Regions from separate parts of the Xenorhabdus ishibashii genome, predicted to be linked through region 1. Evidence: predicted binding sites of a transcription regulator. Region 1 holds the regulator's gene; each other region holds the start of a gene.
What was found. The regulator Fur, encoded in region 1, represses iron uptake genes when iron is present. The targets are predictions, from matches to a motif close to ATAATAATGAGAACNACTATCAA.
Positions count from the first base shown of each region.

Region 2: a site for Fur is predicted at 2,141-2,163, ahead of feoA (ferrous iron transporter A). Genes of this name have one in related genera too.
Region 3: a site for Fur is predicted at 1,815-1,837, ahead of Xish_RS11935 (TonB-dependent receptor domain-containing protein). Genes of this name have one in related genera too.

Region 1 covers NZ_NJAK01000001.1:2,850,528-2,856,293, reverse strand. The annotation lists gene ybfE (LexA regulated protein) at 1-152, shown strand, start outside; gene fldA (flavodoxin FldA) at 327-860, shown strand; gene fur (ferric iron uptake transcriptional regulator) at 1,047-1,496, shown strand; gene Xish_RS13595 (beta-N-acetylhexosaminidase) at 1,650-4,355, opposite strand; gene glnS (glutamine--tRNA ligase) at 4,577-5,766, opposite strand, start outside.
Region 2 covers NZ_NJAK01000001.1:1,816,083-1,821,848, forward strand. The annotation lists gene feoB (Fe(2+) transporter permease subunit FeoB) at 1-1,757, opposite strand, end outside; gene feoA (ferrous iron transporter A) at 1,884-2,111, opposite strand; gene Xish_RS08670 (hypothetical protein) at 2,924-3,334, opposite strand; gene Xish_RS08675 (inverse autotransporter beta domain-containing protein) at 3,713-5,766, opposite strand, start outside.
Region 3 covers NZ_NJAK01000001.1:2,505,649-2,511,414, reverse strand. The annotation lists gene Xish_RS11935 (TonB-dependent receptor domain-containing protein) at 1-1,798, opposite strand, end outside; gene tal (transaldolase) at 2,052-3,005, opposite strand; gene yaaA (peroxide stress protein YaaA) at 3,177-3,953, shown strand; gene thrC (threonine synthase) at 4,002-5,294, opposite strand; gene thrB (homoserine kinase) at 5,297-5,766, opposite strand, start outside.

The DNA.
Region 1 (5,766 bases):
TCAAAGGACTGCGGCGAGTGGAACTCAAGCTCAATGAAGATGCCGTCGATGCACTAAACCATCTGGCAAAACAGCGCAACATTAGCCGCAGTGAATTGATTGAACAAATGTTATTAGCTCAACTGACAGAAAAAAATCACCTTGCCGATTAACGGCTTTTATTAAACACAATGAAGCGCTATCACCACACAAATCTGACAGATTTGTCATGGATGTTTGGTCAAAATAACGCTTTTCATGTTACTGAAACTGACATTTTTCTAGCTGATTTCAGCGTGATGTGTATAGATTTAATACACTAATAAAACAAGAGGTTAACCCATTTTATGGCAATAATAGGTATATTCTTCGGTAGTGATACAGGCAACACAGAAAACATCGCCAAAATGATCCAAGAAAAATTGGGCGGTGCTGATGTTGCTGAAGTCCACGATATTGCCAAAAGCAGCAAAGAAGACATTGAAGCCTTCGATATCCTGCTGCTTGGCATCCCAACCTGGTATTACGGCGAAGCTCAGTGTGACTGGGATGATTTTTTCCCAACGCTGGAAGAGATCAACTTCGAAGGGAAACTGGTTGCTTTGTTCGGCTGTGGTGACCAGGAAGATTATGCAGAGTACTTCTGTGATGCTATGGGCACCATTCGCGATATTATTGAACCTCATGGTGCCATTATTGTAGGCCACTGGCCAACCGAAGGATATCACTTTGAAGCCTCTAAGGGCATGGCGGACGATAACCATTTTATTGGTCTGGCCATTGATGAAGATCGTCAACCAGAATTGACGGATGAGCGCGTTGAAGCCTGGGTACAACAGATCACGGCTGAAATGAGCCTGTCAGAAATTCTGGGTGCTTAATAAGAAGATAAAAGCCCTTTCAGGCAGGATTATTCTTGCATAATGTGTCATGATATCTGAATAGGCATGGTTTTCATTTTTAATATCCATGCCTATAATCAGCAACGTGAAACAGAATCATGATTCCCTCACGATACCCCCAAGTATCACAAGTTCACTTAACTCAAGTTACAGGACTGAATCCGCATGACCGACAACAATAAAGCATTGAAAAATGCTGGACTTAAAGTAACACTTCCACGACTGAAAATTCTGGAAGTGCTACAGGACCCAGAATGCCATCATGTCAGTGCGGAGGATCTCTACAAAAAGCTGATTGATATCGGTGAAGAGATTGGCCTCGCCACTGTCTATCGCGTGTTGAACCAGTTCGATGATGCCGGCATTGTCACGCGCCACAATTTTGAGGGCGGTAAATCGGTTTTTGAACTCACTCAGCAACATCACCATGACCATCTGATTTGTCTCGACTGCGGTAAGGTCATTGAATTTAGCGATGAGTTTATTGAAGAGCGTCAGAAAAATATTGCTGAGCGTTATGGAATCAAGCTCTCAAACCACAGTCTTTATTTATATGGTCACTGTGCTGCTGGTGACTGCCGCAAGGATAACGCACTGCATGATGAAAAAGCATGATAGGTAAACAAGCGCCAAATAAGGTAACTGAAATAATCCGCTTCTGGTGTTTGTTCGTCTGAATAAGCTACTGCCGATTAGAATTCCAACTAATCGGCAGATTACCTTATTAATCTATTGCTCTGATTTCCCCTCATTGCTCAAAAGCAGCCGTTAGAATTTAACTTCATCGATACGGCTAAAGCGTTTTCCATCAGTACTGACAGAGCGAATTTTCACATTGCCGCTGACATGAGGTCGCTGCCTGTCATTGTAATCCTGCCATGTTTTCCCATTATCCAATGAGTATTGGATAACCATTCCCGGTAATGCAATATTGGCTTCCAGTGTTCCAGAAACAATTCGGCCGCCCGGTACAGGCAAACGATATGAAATTTTGTCTTTATCCAGCTTAGCCAGCTCACGCTGCCCGATCAGATTAGCAAAGCGCTCCCAGTCATGTTGCAGGAGAGTTGTATCAACATAGTGTGTTATTCCGCCTTTATATTCTCTGCCTTGCTGGTAATTCTGCTCCCATCTGGCTTGATGCCATGCCCGTTCCGCCAGCGGCAGTAAACGCGGATAAATCATATATTCCATTTGATCATCGGTGCGCACGGTTTCACTCCATAATTGCCCCGATACACCATAAGCGCCCGGCCAGCGTTTATTGCTATGAGCATTAAAGTGATTGCCATCCCGATCCACCGAGGTTTCAGCATTTTGTGGCATATTGTTCGGAGCAAAGCTGAAAATTTTCGCTTCATCATTAAAGCGAGTTGCCCAATAATAGCCCCGCTCTTTCGGATGGACTTCATATGGCATATCCAGATAGACATAATCAGGGCTGGAAACAATGACCCGATAACCTTTATTCGCCCAGTCATTGACAGAATCATAACCTCCCCAATACAGGGTATCCCAGAAGTTCACCGTCACCTGTTTAGTCGCAAAATCTTTTGCCGATTTAGCCTGTTTCAGTCCATCCTGCCATACCTGCATGGTGCTGATACCGTGGGCATTAACGATTTTGCTGACTTCAATGGCAAAATAACTGGCAAGTTCATCTACATCTTTAATAACACCTTGCGCTATCATTTTCTGACAAGCCTGAGATTTTGCCCACGGCTTGTCTTCGATTTTTTGGTTGATAATCCCTTTGTCTGGCACAATTGTCCCATTTTTGTCCTGATATCCTGCCCCCAAACGGATATTTTTCGCCTCATCGCCACCAAAATGCCATGTATTTAACGGCAGACCCGCTTCTTTGTGCATGGCAACAATTTCGCTAATCACTTTATTGATAAATCGTTTTGCCGAATCCATGCACGGGTTAAGGTAACTGTGGCGATCATAGAACTGCACGGAGGTGGTATTCGAGGTATCTGTCTGATCAAGCAGGCGATATTCATTAGCTTCCTGCTCTTTGCCCTGCGCCATCAGTTTCTTATAGCGCGCTTCCATCGACATCACTGCGGCACGAGCGTGGGCGGGTATATCAATTTCTGGGATCACTTCTATCTGACGGGCTTTGGCATAGTTCAGAATATCAATGTAATCCTGACGGCTAAAATAGCCACTTCCCATATTGTTATTCTCTGGCCCTGATCCCAATTGCGGCAATAAGCACTGAGTCTCACTCAAATCATGGCAACGTTGACTGCCGATTTCAGTCAATTCCGGTAAATCAGGGATTTCTAAACGCCAACCTTCATCATCACTCAAATGGAAATGGAACTTGTTCAGTTTATAGCGGGACATTTGGTCAAGCAGACGCAAGACAGCTTCTTTGCTATGAAAATTTCGCCCAACATCAAGGAACACACCGCGATATTCAAACCGAGGTGCATCTTTTGCCGTCAGTGTCGCAATCTTTGGCATACCATTGGCAGGAAGTAAGGAAAACAGCGATTGTAGGCCATAGAATACACCAGATTGATCAAATGCGATGATTTGTGCCCCTTTGGTGGTAATCTCCAATAAATACGCACCTTTTATTCGCCAAGGCTTGGTAAATTGGTTTGCGTTGATTTGAGTTGCTATTCGGTAACCGTTATCCGTTAAATGAATATCACGGGCTTTAAAACGTTCCCTGATCACGTTAATAGTTTCGCCGCTCAACCCGCCCAACTCTAATTTCACGCCACGGGATAAATCCACATCCTGGGAATGAACGGAAAGCTCTCTCGGTGTCGGAATAATCTGCCCTCGCAGTTTATCTTCACTGATCGTTGCCACTTGTTGGTTTTTTGCAAAGCGGTTTTCAGGCGTCATCAGGGTATTGTTATCCGTTGTGGTTCGTTGCCACTGTTCGCCTTTCAGATCAGATAAAAATTCGCTGATGTTTTCAGTATCGGTATTTGCCAAGATTTTGGGCGTCGCATCACCAGAAGTTGCATACCAACGCGGCATAAAATCTGTACTGTAAATCTGCCAATATTCACCAATAATGGGTAACACGATCTCTTCATTGGCTTTGATGCCCGTAAATTGCTTCGTTGGCTCCAGTTTATGTAAGTCACCGGTAATATGGGTGATTTTGTATTGATCATTATCCAATTTCAGGATTTGGCGAATACTGTGAAAATAGAGCGCCCAATCGGAAGAGTTGATTGCCTGATCACCATTGCTCAAGGTAATGTTAACCCGATTACAGGCCGCCGAATCAGCGCCAAGAATGGCACAATCTGTACCATGTGCACCCGCCTGATTATCAATGACTTTGAAATTAACTTTTAACTGACTGAGTAAATCCACAATCTGTTGTGATGACATGGATTGCTGCAATGACATTGGTGATGCCATTTCTGCATGAGCGTTGCCTATAAATCCAACTGCCGTGATAAATGCTGCCAAAGTACGTAATTTAATAGTTTTCATAAATTACCTCGTCCGAACTTATTATTTTTTCAATGGGCAAATTTTGGGGCAAATAATGTACAAGTCTGGCCAGGCAATAACCCTACATAACATGTGACTATAAGGCAATTTTTAATCTTACCTGAAGGAGTTAATTTTCATTACAAGGCTATCAAGCACAAAAAAGCGTGAAAATAATCACGCTTTTTTGTGGGAAGGATCACATTATCTTGGTGAGATTATTACTCTTGCGAAATTTTTGCCCAAGTATCGCGCAGGCCAACCGTACGGTTAAAGACCAGATGTTCAGCACCTGAGAGACGGCTATCAGCACAGAAATAACCTTCGCGCTCAAACTGATAGGTTGTTTCTGGTAAAGCATTTGCCAACCCTGTTTCGACAAATCCTTTACGGATCACCAGCGAATTCTGATTGATAGTAGACAAGAAGTCAGCTTCTGCCCCTGGGTTTGCTACGCTAAACAGACGGTCATACAGATAGAATTCTGCCGGTACACCGTGTGCTGCGCTTACCCAATGAATGACACCCTTAACCTTGCGACCATCGGCTGGATCTTTGTTCAGGGTTTGCTCGTCATACTGACAATAAATTGTCGTGATATTGCCTTCTGCATCTTTCTCAACTCGCTCGGCTTTAATCACATAAGCATTACGCAGACGGACTTCTTTACCCAGAACCAGACGCTTATATTGGCGGTTTGCTTCTTCACGAAAATCTGCACGATCAATGTAGACTTCGCGACTGAACGGCACTTCACGGCTGCCCATTTCTGGTTTGTTCGGATGGTTAGGCATTGTCAGAATAACTTCACCTTCCGGCATGTTTTCAATCACCAGTTTCACTGGATCAAGAACCGCCATCGCGCGCGGTGCATTTTCATTCAGATCATCACGGATGCAGGATTCCAATGCGGCCATTTCAACGTTGTTATCCTGTTTTGTCACACCAATACGACGACAGAATTCACGAATAGAAGCCGCAGTATAACCACGACGACGTAATCCAGAGATAGTTGGCATACGTGGGTCATCCCAACCATCAACGATTTTTTCTGTCACTAACTGGTTAAGTTTACGCTTGGACATCACCGTATATTCCAGATTCAGGCGAGAAAACTCGTACTGACGTGGATGACAATCAATCGTAATGTTATCCAATACCCAATCGTACAAACGTCGGTTATCCTGAAATTCCAGTGTACAGATGGAATGGGTGATCCCCTCCAGCGCATCAGAAATACAATGCGTGAAATCGTACATTGGATAGATGCACCACTTATTGCCTGACTGGTGATGCTCGGCAAATTTAATACGATAGATCACCGGATCACGCATAACAATGAACGGGGATGCCATATCAATTTTGGCACGCAGACACGCCTTACCTTCAGCAAATTCACCGGCACGCATTT
Region 2 (5,766 bases), 1.0 Mb from region 1:
ACAACCACTTCTTTTGCCATCGCTCCAGTGATAAGCCCGACGGTTGCTTGCCAGTTATCGGCATGCACACCGATAGGTTGCAAGATAGGTGTGAGCACTTTACTGACGGAGGCCAGCGCCGATTGGTTGATATTATCAACAGTCTTACCGGAGAAGGAGAAACTGTTCAGGGCACCAATCAACATGCTCGCTGCGACAATCACTTTACCTGCACGTATGACAAAACCTTTCAGCCTCTGCCATGTCTGGAGCAGCAGGGTTTTGGCATGGGGAACGTGATAGACCGGCAGTTCCATAACAAATGGCGATGCTTCACCACGCATTAGTGTGAACTTGAGTAGCAGCCCTGTCAGGATGGCGATAACAATCCCCAGAATATACAGGGAGAAAACGATGCTCGCCCCACTTTTGCCGAAGAACGCAGCAGCAAAGACGGCAAAGATTGCCAGCCTTGCCCCGCAGGACATAAACGGTGCCATCATAATGGTAATCAAGCGTTCACGAGGGGCATCCAGTGTCCTTGAACCCATCACGGCAGGCACATTACAACCAAAGCCAACAATCAGGGGCACAAAGGATTTACCTGGCAACCCTATGGCTTGCATCAGCCTGTCCATAACAAATGCCGCCCGCGCCATGTAGCCGGAATCTTCCAGAAAGGAGAGGAACAGGTACATCATGCCAATTTGAGGAACCAGCGGCAGTACCGTGTTGATGCCCCCACCAATTCCCTGAGCAAGGAAAACCGTTAACCAATTCGGGAAGTGGAGAGTATGGCCGAGCCATTGCATTCCATCGATGAAAATGGCAGCGGAAGCACCGTCGAAGATAGGCTGTAAAGCTCCACCAATATTGATAGCCAGCACAAACATCAGGTACATGACAAACAGGAAGATAGGCAAACCTAACCAGCGGTTCAGGATAACGGTATCTAACGCTAAGGTCAGTTTGTTTGGTGTGGCTGCGCGGGTATCAATGACCTCCAGACAAATTTCACTGATGGTTTGATAGCGTGAGCCGGCAATGATGAGATCTGGCTCTTCAATTTGTTGTTTTTGCAAGCGTTCTTTGCTTTCAGCCAGTTGTACGTGAGTCAGGTCGGATACCTCACGGCTGTAAATATCTCCTTCCAAGACTTGCAAAGTCAGCCAGCGGCGCTGTTGTGGCGTGAATTTTTCTGTGATCTGGCTGGAAAGGTGAGAAATTTCCTGCAATAACGCATCAGGATAATTAACCTGTACAAGATGAGATTTTTGTGGGTAATTATCGATGGTTTTTTTGAGAGTATCTATTCCTGTGGCACGGGTTGAAACCAGCGGGATGACCGGACAGCCAAGGCGTTTCTCCAGTGCCGGAATATCAATATTGATGCGTTGATTCTGGGCGATATCCAACATGTTCAGTGCAATGATGCAGGGAACCCCCAGTTCAATCAATTGCAGTGAGAGATAAAGGTTACGTTCCAGATTAGAAGCATCAACAACATTGATCAGCATATCCGCTTCACCACTGAGAATATAGTGGCAGGCGATTTGCTCATCAATAGAAGTCTGCTCAGAAATGGTGGTAAGTGAATAAGTGCCAGGGAGGTCGACAAGTTCGACCTGATGGTTATCGGTAGTAAAGTGGCCGGTTTTGCGTTCTACAGTAACGCCAGCCCAGTTTCCCACTCGTTGATGGGAGCCTGTAAGCTGGTTAAAAAGCGTCGTTTTGCCGGCATTGGGATTACCAATCAGGCCTATAGTTAATTGTTTCATCATACTTTCTGCCAATCAGTAAAGCGAATTTCGTACCTTAGCTATACGTTCAGTACTCTGGTTCTATCGGGTTATAAAAAGTGTATGGAAGATGGTTATTCTGAACCAAATCGTCTTAGAGCTTTGTTAATTCAGATCTTCATGCAACATAAGAAATGCTAAGTCTTGTTTACGAAGGGTAAGGCTAACTCTGCGTGTTTCGATTTGTATTGGATCGCCCAATGGAGCGAAGCGAATGACCTGAAATGTTGAGCCAGGTAACATACCGAGTGACAATAATTTTTGTCGGTAAGCTGGGGTAATTTCTGGAGAAAATCCCAGAATTTTATACCTACGTTCTGGAATAAGAACCATATAAATCTCCGCTCTAACTGAAAAAATAAGTGATTATAAGAATTATTATCCTCAATAACGGGAGAACCACAAGAAAAAAGTATGGTAATTACTCTGAATTATAATTGCTAATGATAATAATACGCAACTGCGATGTCAGCTATTTATATTGGATAAGATGGGAATGAATTGATATTTATCAAATTAATGGTGGTTTTATTGAAAATAAGTCATTATCAAAATTATTTAATATTTGGAAAAATTCTTTATTGATAATCTATGTTAATGAATAGGACTTGTTGATTTTTATTTCATTAGTAATTTAACAAATTATTGGCTTGAATTAGCTTTTTGGAGGATAAATCAGTTCATTTAATGGGATGCAGTCATATAGCCACAAATACGCATTAATATCTGGCTTAACATGATAAAATCTGTTTACTCTCAGAATGAATAACCTGTTGGGTTGTAAATTCAAAATTTACTGCTGATATTTTCCTAAATGCACAATGCAGTGATAATAACCCCTATTGAGATCGTAAATATTATTTTTAATGGTAATATAATTATTTAAAGTGTGATTCATTTTATTTTGTCTAAAAAAATTAAAACAGATAAGATAATTAAGATAAAAATTCACATATTAAAATTAAATCAACTTATCACACAAACAGAACATATATCATATTGGCATAAAAAAAATACTCAATAATTCGAACCAATGATAAAGCAATATTCTTTGTGATAGAAACTATAACAGACTCGGTTTTTTAATAAAAACCGAGTCTACATTTACGTGATAATAAATCAGTTTGAACAGTAACTTTCTTTAACTATTTGACGAATTCTACCTGTTTCTGCACAGGTTTTATTCCTGAGCCTTCCACAGAGGCCTCTATTGTGTATATTCCAATTTGAGTTTGGTGCTTGTTAAGCCTAAGATACGGTGTAAAGAAAATCACACCATGACTATCGGTTAATGTATCACCACTCTCATCAGCATTGGTGTATACCTGAGGTTTGCCATCCTCTCCCAATACGGGGTTTCCCTGTGGATCGGTTACGCTCAATTTAATTCTCTTGTTAGATATTTCTTTAATATTATTATCTATATTTGTAACGTTGACTCTTATAGTATAAATCCCAGTCGCCGGTACTGGGCCTTTTGGATACGTTTTAATTTCCACATTGAGATCCGATGTGGAATCTAGCACCTGTTTTTCTTGCTGATTAACGTTAGACATAAACACCTCGCTGATCTTCATTAAAGTTTAAGGTTATTTCATCCTACGACTAAATCGCCAAACTATATTGCTTAAGTTAAATCTTTATAGCAATAAGCGGTAATCATATAGCAATGAATACACACTAAAATCGGGTTTAGCATAATAAAATCTCTCTATTCGTCGAGTGAGTGATGCGCTGGCGTGTAAATTCAAAGTTTACTGCTAATTCATCGGCGTTTTATTTAAGAGAGGAAATTACTTTGAAATAAGCGGCTATGCAGAAAACACTGTGTTTCAGAAAATGAAACAGACCCGGCTTTTTGCTGAACCTAAAAAGCCGAGCCTACATTTACATGATGATAAAATAACTGTCCTTAAGCAAAGTTAAAATTAAAGTTAGTTAAAATCTGCTTGTTGGCCGGTTTCTGAACAGCTCGAGATCGGTTCTACCTTTTCCTTTGTATCTATGGCAACACATACTTGAATGTTTTCTGCCACAGCACTCTTCACATGAACTTGCAACTTTCCAGGAGTCTTTTCGGCGTCCTCTATAGGTGCAAACGTCACGAGCTTGCCCGTTGACGACCAGTTAATAGGAACATAACCCAGCGTGCCTTTTAGCGCATTTTTAAAAAGTTTTCCATCAGGACCAGTTATCGTTGCAGTATATATATAATACTGCTGTCCATCCGCCTTAATTTTACCCACTGGCGGGTTTTGGCCGGTCCGTACGGGATTACTGATCTTTGGCCATGCGAAATGCATCGTCAAAGGTTGCGTTGTTCCTATGCCATCCACTGAAGCCGTTACTATAACGTCTTGAGCAGTATAACTGGTCAATGTTGTGGTAGCTTTACCACTTGGATTGGTTGTGCTACTTGGGGATATTTTTACCGCGCTTGGGTTATCAGTGTTATCAATCTTTGTATGCCAGTTAACTGTCTTATTATGCAACGGGTTACCCTCACTATCTGTAACGGTGACTGTCAGGTTATAAGTGCTATTTACCGCTATAGGGCCTGGTAAGTCCGATATTATTGGCGATATCTCTGCTGGTCCGAAATCTACCGTATACGTTGGTGATTGAACTGGCTTATGTTTCCCAAGCTGAAGTGAAACCACTACATCCCCTGTGTATGCCTTAGTACTGGTGATGATTGCCTTTAAGTTTCCTTTGCTATCTGTTTTAGTATCTGGGATGAGTATTATTCCATTTTTACTGGCGTCTGATGGTTTATCTATCTTCCAATGTGCATCACTAATGACCGAACCCTCTTTAACGGGTTTGCCATCAACACCCAGGATAGTCGCCATAAATTGATATTGTTGGTAATTATCGGCCGATAAGGACTTTAATTTCTCGGACGTAATACCAGCCTGATCAATACTGTAATCTTGGGTATCTGTAGTAAAGGTCACTTTGGTTTGTGCAGAAACAGCGGAATGACCTTCAATGGAAAGTGAAACTATCACATCTTTCATTTCCTTTTTACTGCTCAATTTTGCCGTTAATTCCCCATCCGTAGTCGTTGTATCTCCGTTAGTTGTAAATTTAATATCCGGATCGGTGATGCTCACTTCCTTACCATTCTGAGTAATTTTCCATGTCACATTGGCGATTTTCTGGTTTTTCACTGGATTGTTATTACCATCTAACACCACAGCACTGTAGGTATAAGCCTGGGAACCATTGGCTATCAGTGATGGTACTGCCGGTGAAACTTCAACTTTATTGACGTGGAAACTGGCTAGGTTTTCACCAAAGCTAACTTCGCCCACTAATTCTGGAGGCTGGCTATCTATTTGCAGGTAGACTTTGACATCTTTATATGGTTGTGTACTCACTAAGACCGGTTTTTGTTTGAAACGCCCGTTTTCATCAAGAACCACAGAATCCGACGTTCCCCAATCAAGTAACTTCAACCCATTCTCTGGGCCGATTTTAGGATCGGTTATCCACTGAACATGATTGATGGTGACATTTTTTATCGGTGCATTAGCGGCCGTATCAAAGGTAATCACAGGGTCAAACGTATATCCGTCCTTTTGATCTCCTGTCGCAGGTAATGGTCCTGCTGGAGTAAAGTTAGCTCCTTCCTGTTTTTTCAGCATAAACGGCCTGACAATGACACGCATTTCAGCAGGCGCTGATTTTTGGTTATTTTCCCATTCAGCAACAGCATAAATGGGGTAATTGTTATTTTGGTTATCGCCAGATAAATAGGTTGGCAGGGTAACGTTGATGGTGTTGCCGGTCTTGGAAGAGAGTTTCCCACCGTGTTGTTCAAAATCTTTGTTGGTTGCCCAATGGATCTGCTTAAGCGGAGACTCAGAAGAGAACTTGGCGGTAATATCCTGCTGACTTCCACTATAGCCGGTGATAACCTCCGGCAGCGACAATTGAGCGGCTGGCTTTGCCTGATGCTCAAGCACGATATGGTTATTTCTTT
Region 3 (5,766 bases), 340 kb from region 1:
CCAGTTCAATTCCTTCAAATTTTGCCTTATTGATATTATCAATATGCATTGAAAATTTATCCCATTGCCAGCTACGACTAATATAATTATCAATATTAGAGTTAAAATATCCGACACTCAATTTTAATTCATCATTTGCTATTAAATTTTCAAAGCCAAATGCAGACCCTATTTCAATATTTTTCATGGTTTCATGCTGTAGATTATTATCAGCTTTCATAAAAAATCCATTTGTCCCTTCAACTAGTGAAGGAAATCTTGGACTTTGAGAATAACGGCTATACAGCATTATTTGTTTTATTGGCCTATATTCAACTCCGAAACTATATCCATAAGCAGTTTCATCTTTAGGTATTGATGGGGTATCACCTTTATCTTTTAATGAATAGCCTTTATGTTCAAGAGAAGATAATAAATTAATTTTATTGGTTAATTCATACTGCCCATTAACAAAAATACGGTATTCTTGTCTTGTCCCTTCTCGCTGGTGAGGATGCTGAGACCAAAAACCTTTGGCTGGCCCTGTTTTTTCGGTAAGATAACTCCCTCCCAGAAGTACATTTGTTGGTTTATTATACATGTAAAGTTCTAAGTTATTAGAAAGGTTAATCCCCCATGTATCAGATTTCTTTTCATCACCTAATGTATTTTGGGATGTTTTAGGTCTGTCTTTTAAATCTAAATGCCATAGAGAAAAGTTCAGATCAATTAATGGGTTATTTGATTTCCAATTATAACCAAGTTTATATCTTGCTAAACGAACATAAGCATTTGGTCCTTGTGATACTGGGACCGTAGTTCCTTTATCTATAGTTGTTGTATCTGCAACATATGTTTCACCAAACGTACTGTCATATAGACTGTAAACAGCACTAACTCTGTGCTCATCATTAATCCATGCGCTGGTTTTTAATAAATAAGAACGTGTATTCTCTGATGTATTAGGTACTGCTGCACCTTTAGGATAAATGGTATAACCAGCATCTTGGATAGTTTCGGCTGTTACAGGGCAAGGAGCTATATCGTCATTATCATCATAATACTCATCCGGACATAAATACCCAGGCAACGTATAATTATCTGTACCAAATCCTTTTTTTCCTGAATGATAATTCCCTCTGATGCGTTTTGATACCCCAGCTAAAAACTCGAAATTTTCATCTGCATAAGCAACCACCACACTTCCTGTGTTGTTTTTTCCATTAAATATGTTTTCTTTTTTTGGAGATGGCTCGTCATTCCATGTGTAATTATTATAGTTTGAGTGGTTACTTAAAATACTACCTTTTAGGCGTATACCAAAGTTATCACCTGGAATTAATATATCAGCAGGAGATATTGTTTTCATATTTACAGTACCGCCTATCCCTGTAATACCAGAACCACCATAAAATCCTTTTTTTATATCTACTTCACCGATGAAGTCTGGATCAATATAAGTACGGTTAGATACCCCCTGATAGCCTCGATATAAGGCTGTTTGATTTATAGTATCATCCACACTAGTAGAAATTCTTCCTTGGCCTTGTAAACCTCGAATATTGACATCTATTGCTCCTGATGATCTAGATTCACCAGACAGGACTCCCGACGTACTTTTAAATATATCAGCAGGATTAATGATTATTTGTTTATTTAATTCCTGACTATCTAGTAATACTTCATTACTCTTCTTTAAGTCTAATGAAGAATAAACATACAGAGTATCGCTTGAATGATCGGTAGTTGATTCATTCGTAGCGAAAGAGTAAAGCGGGCTGACTGCAAAAAGCGTTATAAAAAAGTGTGGGTTATTCATAAAATTACTACATTTGTTGATAATAATAACTATTATCATTATGCATTAATAATGATCTTTGAACAACTTATCTTTAGGGAGGACGGGGCGAGGAGGAGGAGGAGGAGGAGGAGGAGGAGGAGGAGGAGGAGGAGGAAGTTGGTTTGATGGCAAGGCAAAAAAACAAACCCCATTAATTTTGAATGGAGTTTGTCGTTAGTTTAAGGCAACCAATTAATCGCCTTTGTGCCAGAAAAAATAGCGTATTGCTAGATTACAGCAGCTCAGCGATCATACTCTCAAGTTTGCCCTGATCTACTGCAAACTTACGGATACCTTCTGCCAGTTTTTCAGTTGCCATTGCATCCTGGTGGTGGTTCCAGTAGAACTCAGCTTCAGTCATTGGCGCTGGACGCTCTTTGATTTCGCCTTCATAACCCAGTTTACGCTCAACCTCGCCTTCTGTCTCAGACAACTCTTTCAGCAGTGCGGGAGAGATTGTCAGGCGGTCACAGCCAGCCAGCGCCAGAATTTCACCAGAGTTACGGAAACTTGCACCCATCACAACCGTGTTGTAGCCGTGCTCTTTGTAGTACTGATAAATTTCAGAAACAGAAATTACACCTGGATCTTCATGTGGTGCGAATTCTTTCTTGTCACCATTGGCTTTGTACCAGTCAAGGATACGGCCAACAAATGGAGAGATCAGATAGGCACCTGCTTCTGCACAAGCACGCGCTTGGGCAAAGGAGAACAGCAATGTCAGGTTACAGTTGATACCTTCTTTTTCCAGTTGTTCAGCAGCACGGATACCCTGCCATGTAGAAGCCAGTTTGATCAGAATGCGATCATTGCTGATGCCCGCTTCGTTATACAGTTTGATCAGGCGTTTTGCTTTCGCTACGCTGGCTTCGGTGTCATAAGACAGACGTGCATCAACTTCAGTAGAGATGCGGCCAGGGATCAATTTCAGAATTTCCAGACCAATATTGACAGCCAATTTATCGCCGGCATCAATAATTTGCTGTTCGCGGGAGTCGCTTTCACCACGTGCCCACTCAATAGCGTCATCAATCAGTTGGCGATATTCTGGAATTTGAGCGGCATTCAAAATCAGGGAAGGATTGGTAGTCGCATCTTGCGGCTGATACAGTTTCATCGCCGCGATATCCCCGGTATCTGCTACTACTGTTGTCAGTTTACGCAGGGAAGTCAGTTTATCGGTCATGTTTAATATCTCATCGTTATACGTAAAATCGTTGGCAATGTTGCCTCGCCATCTTGTGATAATAACATGACCAAGCTCGGCTGTAAGGTAGGAAAATCTTATCACTGAGATTCTCCCCTCTTCATTCTTTTTTGCTAAAGTGGGGAAGGTCTGGATTATTAGGAAAAAATAATGCTTATTACCATTTCACCTGCGAAAACACTCGATTATGCAAGTCCACTCGCAACAGAAAAGTTTAGCCAACCACGATTATTGGCAGGATCTCAACAGCTAATCGAGATTTGCCGGACGTTAACACCCGCGCAAATCGGCAGTTTGATGAGTATTAGCGATAAGTTGGCGGGACTAAATGCTGCTCGTTTTGCAGAATGGCAGCCCGATTTCACGCCAGAAAATGCCCGTCAGGCGATTTTGGCATTTAAAGGTGATGTTTATACCGGTATGCAGGCTGAAACGTTCTCTGCTGACGATTTTGATTTTGCCCAAACCCATTTAAGAATTCTATCTGGCCTGTATGGAGTTTTGCGTCCTCTCGATTTGATGCAGCCTTATCGTTTGGAAATGGGAGTTAAGCTGGAAAATCCCCGCGGTAAAGATCTGTATAAGTTTTGGGGCGATTGTATTACTGAAAACTTGAATGCTGCACTGGAACAACAAGGTGATGATGTTCTGGTCAATCTGGCATCAGATGAGTATTTCAAATCGGTGAATACTAAAAAGCTGGCAGCCAGAATTATCAAACCGGTTTTTCTGGATGAAAAAAATGGCAAATATAAGGTCATTAGTTTCTATGCTAAAAAAGCTCGTGGCTTGATGAGCCATTTTATCATTAAGAACCAACTGACCGATCCAGCTCGGCTAGTGGAGTTCAATCTGGAAGGATATGCTTTCGATGAACCCCTCTCTAAGGGAGATGAATTGGTGTTTAAGCGTTCTGAGCAGAATTAATTTTCGATGTCCCTCCACCCGTAAATGGGGGGAGGGATTAATACCGGATTATTTTGGTGCTCTTGCCATCAAAAATTCACGTAACGTTGAGAAATCAGCAGGCATAAAGTGGGATAATAAATCCAGATCTGCGCGCTCAGCTAACGCTTGTGGCAAGGATAATGGCTGGCCGAGTGTTGCTTCGACGCTTTCCTTAAATTTGGCTGGATGAGCAGTACCCAAGAATAAGCCATATTCCCCTTCTTGTAATTGATCACGCAAAACACGATAAGCGACGGCCGCATGTGGTTCGGAAATATAGCCTTTTGCCGCCAGTTCACGCATGGTGCTTTGAGTGATTTCATCATCCACAACCCCATTTGCTAGTTCACTCAGTGCCCAACTTTTGCGTTTGAACAATTCTTCAATGCGCGGCCAGTTATTAGGTTGGCTGACATCCATTGCATTGGAAAGTGTCGGAATGGTCTGATGTGGCAGCCACTCACCCTCCGCTAAATAACGAGGAACGGTGTCATTAACATTGGTTGCCGCGATAAAACGTTTTACCGACAATCCCAGCGATTTTGCCAGTAGCCCCGCGGTTAAATTACCAAAATTGCCACTTGGGACGGAAATAACTAATTGTTCGCGTTTTTCTGCTGGGATTTGCGCAACCGCTTCAAAGTAATAACAGATTTGAGCCAGCAGACGGCTGATATTGATTGAGTTAGCAGAATTGAGATGTAAAGCCTGTTTCAATTCTTCGTCATCAAAAGCTTGCTTGACCAATGCCTGACAAGCATCGAAATCTCCCTTGATAGCAACCGTATGGATATTGCCACCCAGAGTACAAAAAAGTTTTTCCTGCAATGAACTGATCTTGCCTTCGGGATAAAGGATCACAACCTGTACGTTATTCAATCCATAGAAAGCATGAGCGACTGCGGCGCCAGTATCACCGGATGTTGCAGTTAAAATAGTGACGGGCTTGTCTCCTGCAATCTGGGCAAGAATTTGTGCCATGAAACGGCCGCCAAAGTCTTTGAACGCCAGTGTCGGCCCGTGATAAAGCTCCAATGAAGCAATGTTATCTTCGACAATCGCTACAGGGGCAGGGAAAGCAAAAGCATTTTTTACGCGGGTTGCCAATTGCTCTGCGGAAATTTCATCGCCGATAAAAGCAGAGAGGATGCGTTGGCTACGGCTGACAAAATCTAATTTCAATAAGTCATCAATTTCATTACGGCTGAATTCTGGCAAATCCTGTGGAAAAAAGAGGCCTTGCTGTTTACCTAATCCTTGCTTTACCGCCTGTGAAAAACTGACCTGCTCGCGGTTGTCTTTTAAGTTATATAATTTCATGGTTACTTTACCTGTCGTGCGCCTGCGAGATCCAGACGGCAAATGTGTACAAAGCCTTCATCATTCTGTACGTAATGTTGTTGCAGCCAGTGTGCAACCTCTTCTGCTACAGCTATTTCGTTACAAATTGCAAAAAGTGTCGGGCCGGAGCCGGAAATGCTACACGCCAGCGCCCCTAATTTTTTGACTGTATCACGTGCATTGGCAAATCCTGGTAAGAGTTGTGTACGATAAGGTTCTGCTACAACATCTTGCATTAATTTGGCAGCCAGTTCTGATTGCTGGGTATGGCAGGCATGGATAAAACCAGCAAAGTGACGTCCATGCTCAATGATATCCTTACGGGCATAGTGATTAGGCAAAATTGCACGGGCTTCTGCTGTCGATACTTTGATGCCAGGATAAGCCATTACCCACAGCCAATCATCAAATGTGGGAACAGGCAGACAGGTGGTCTCTTCCTGAGATAATA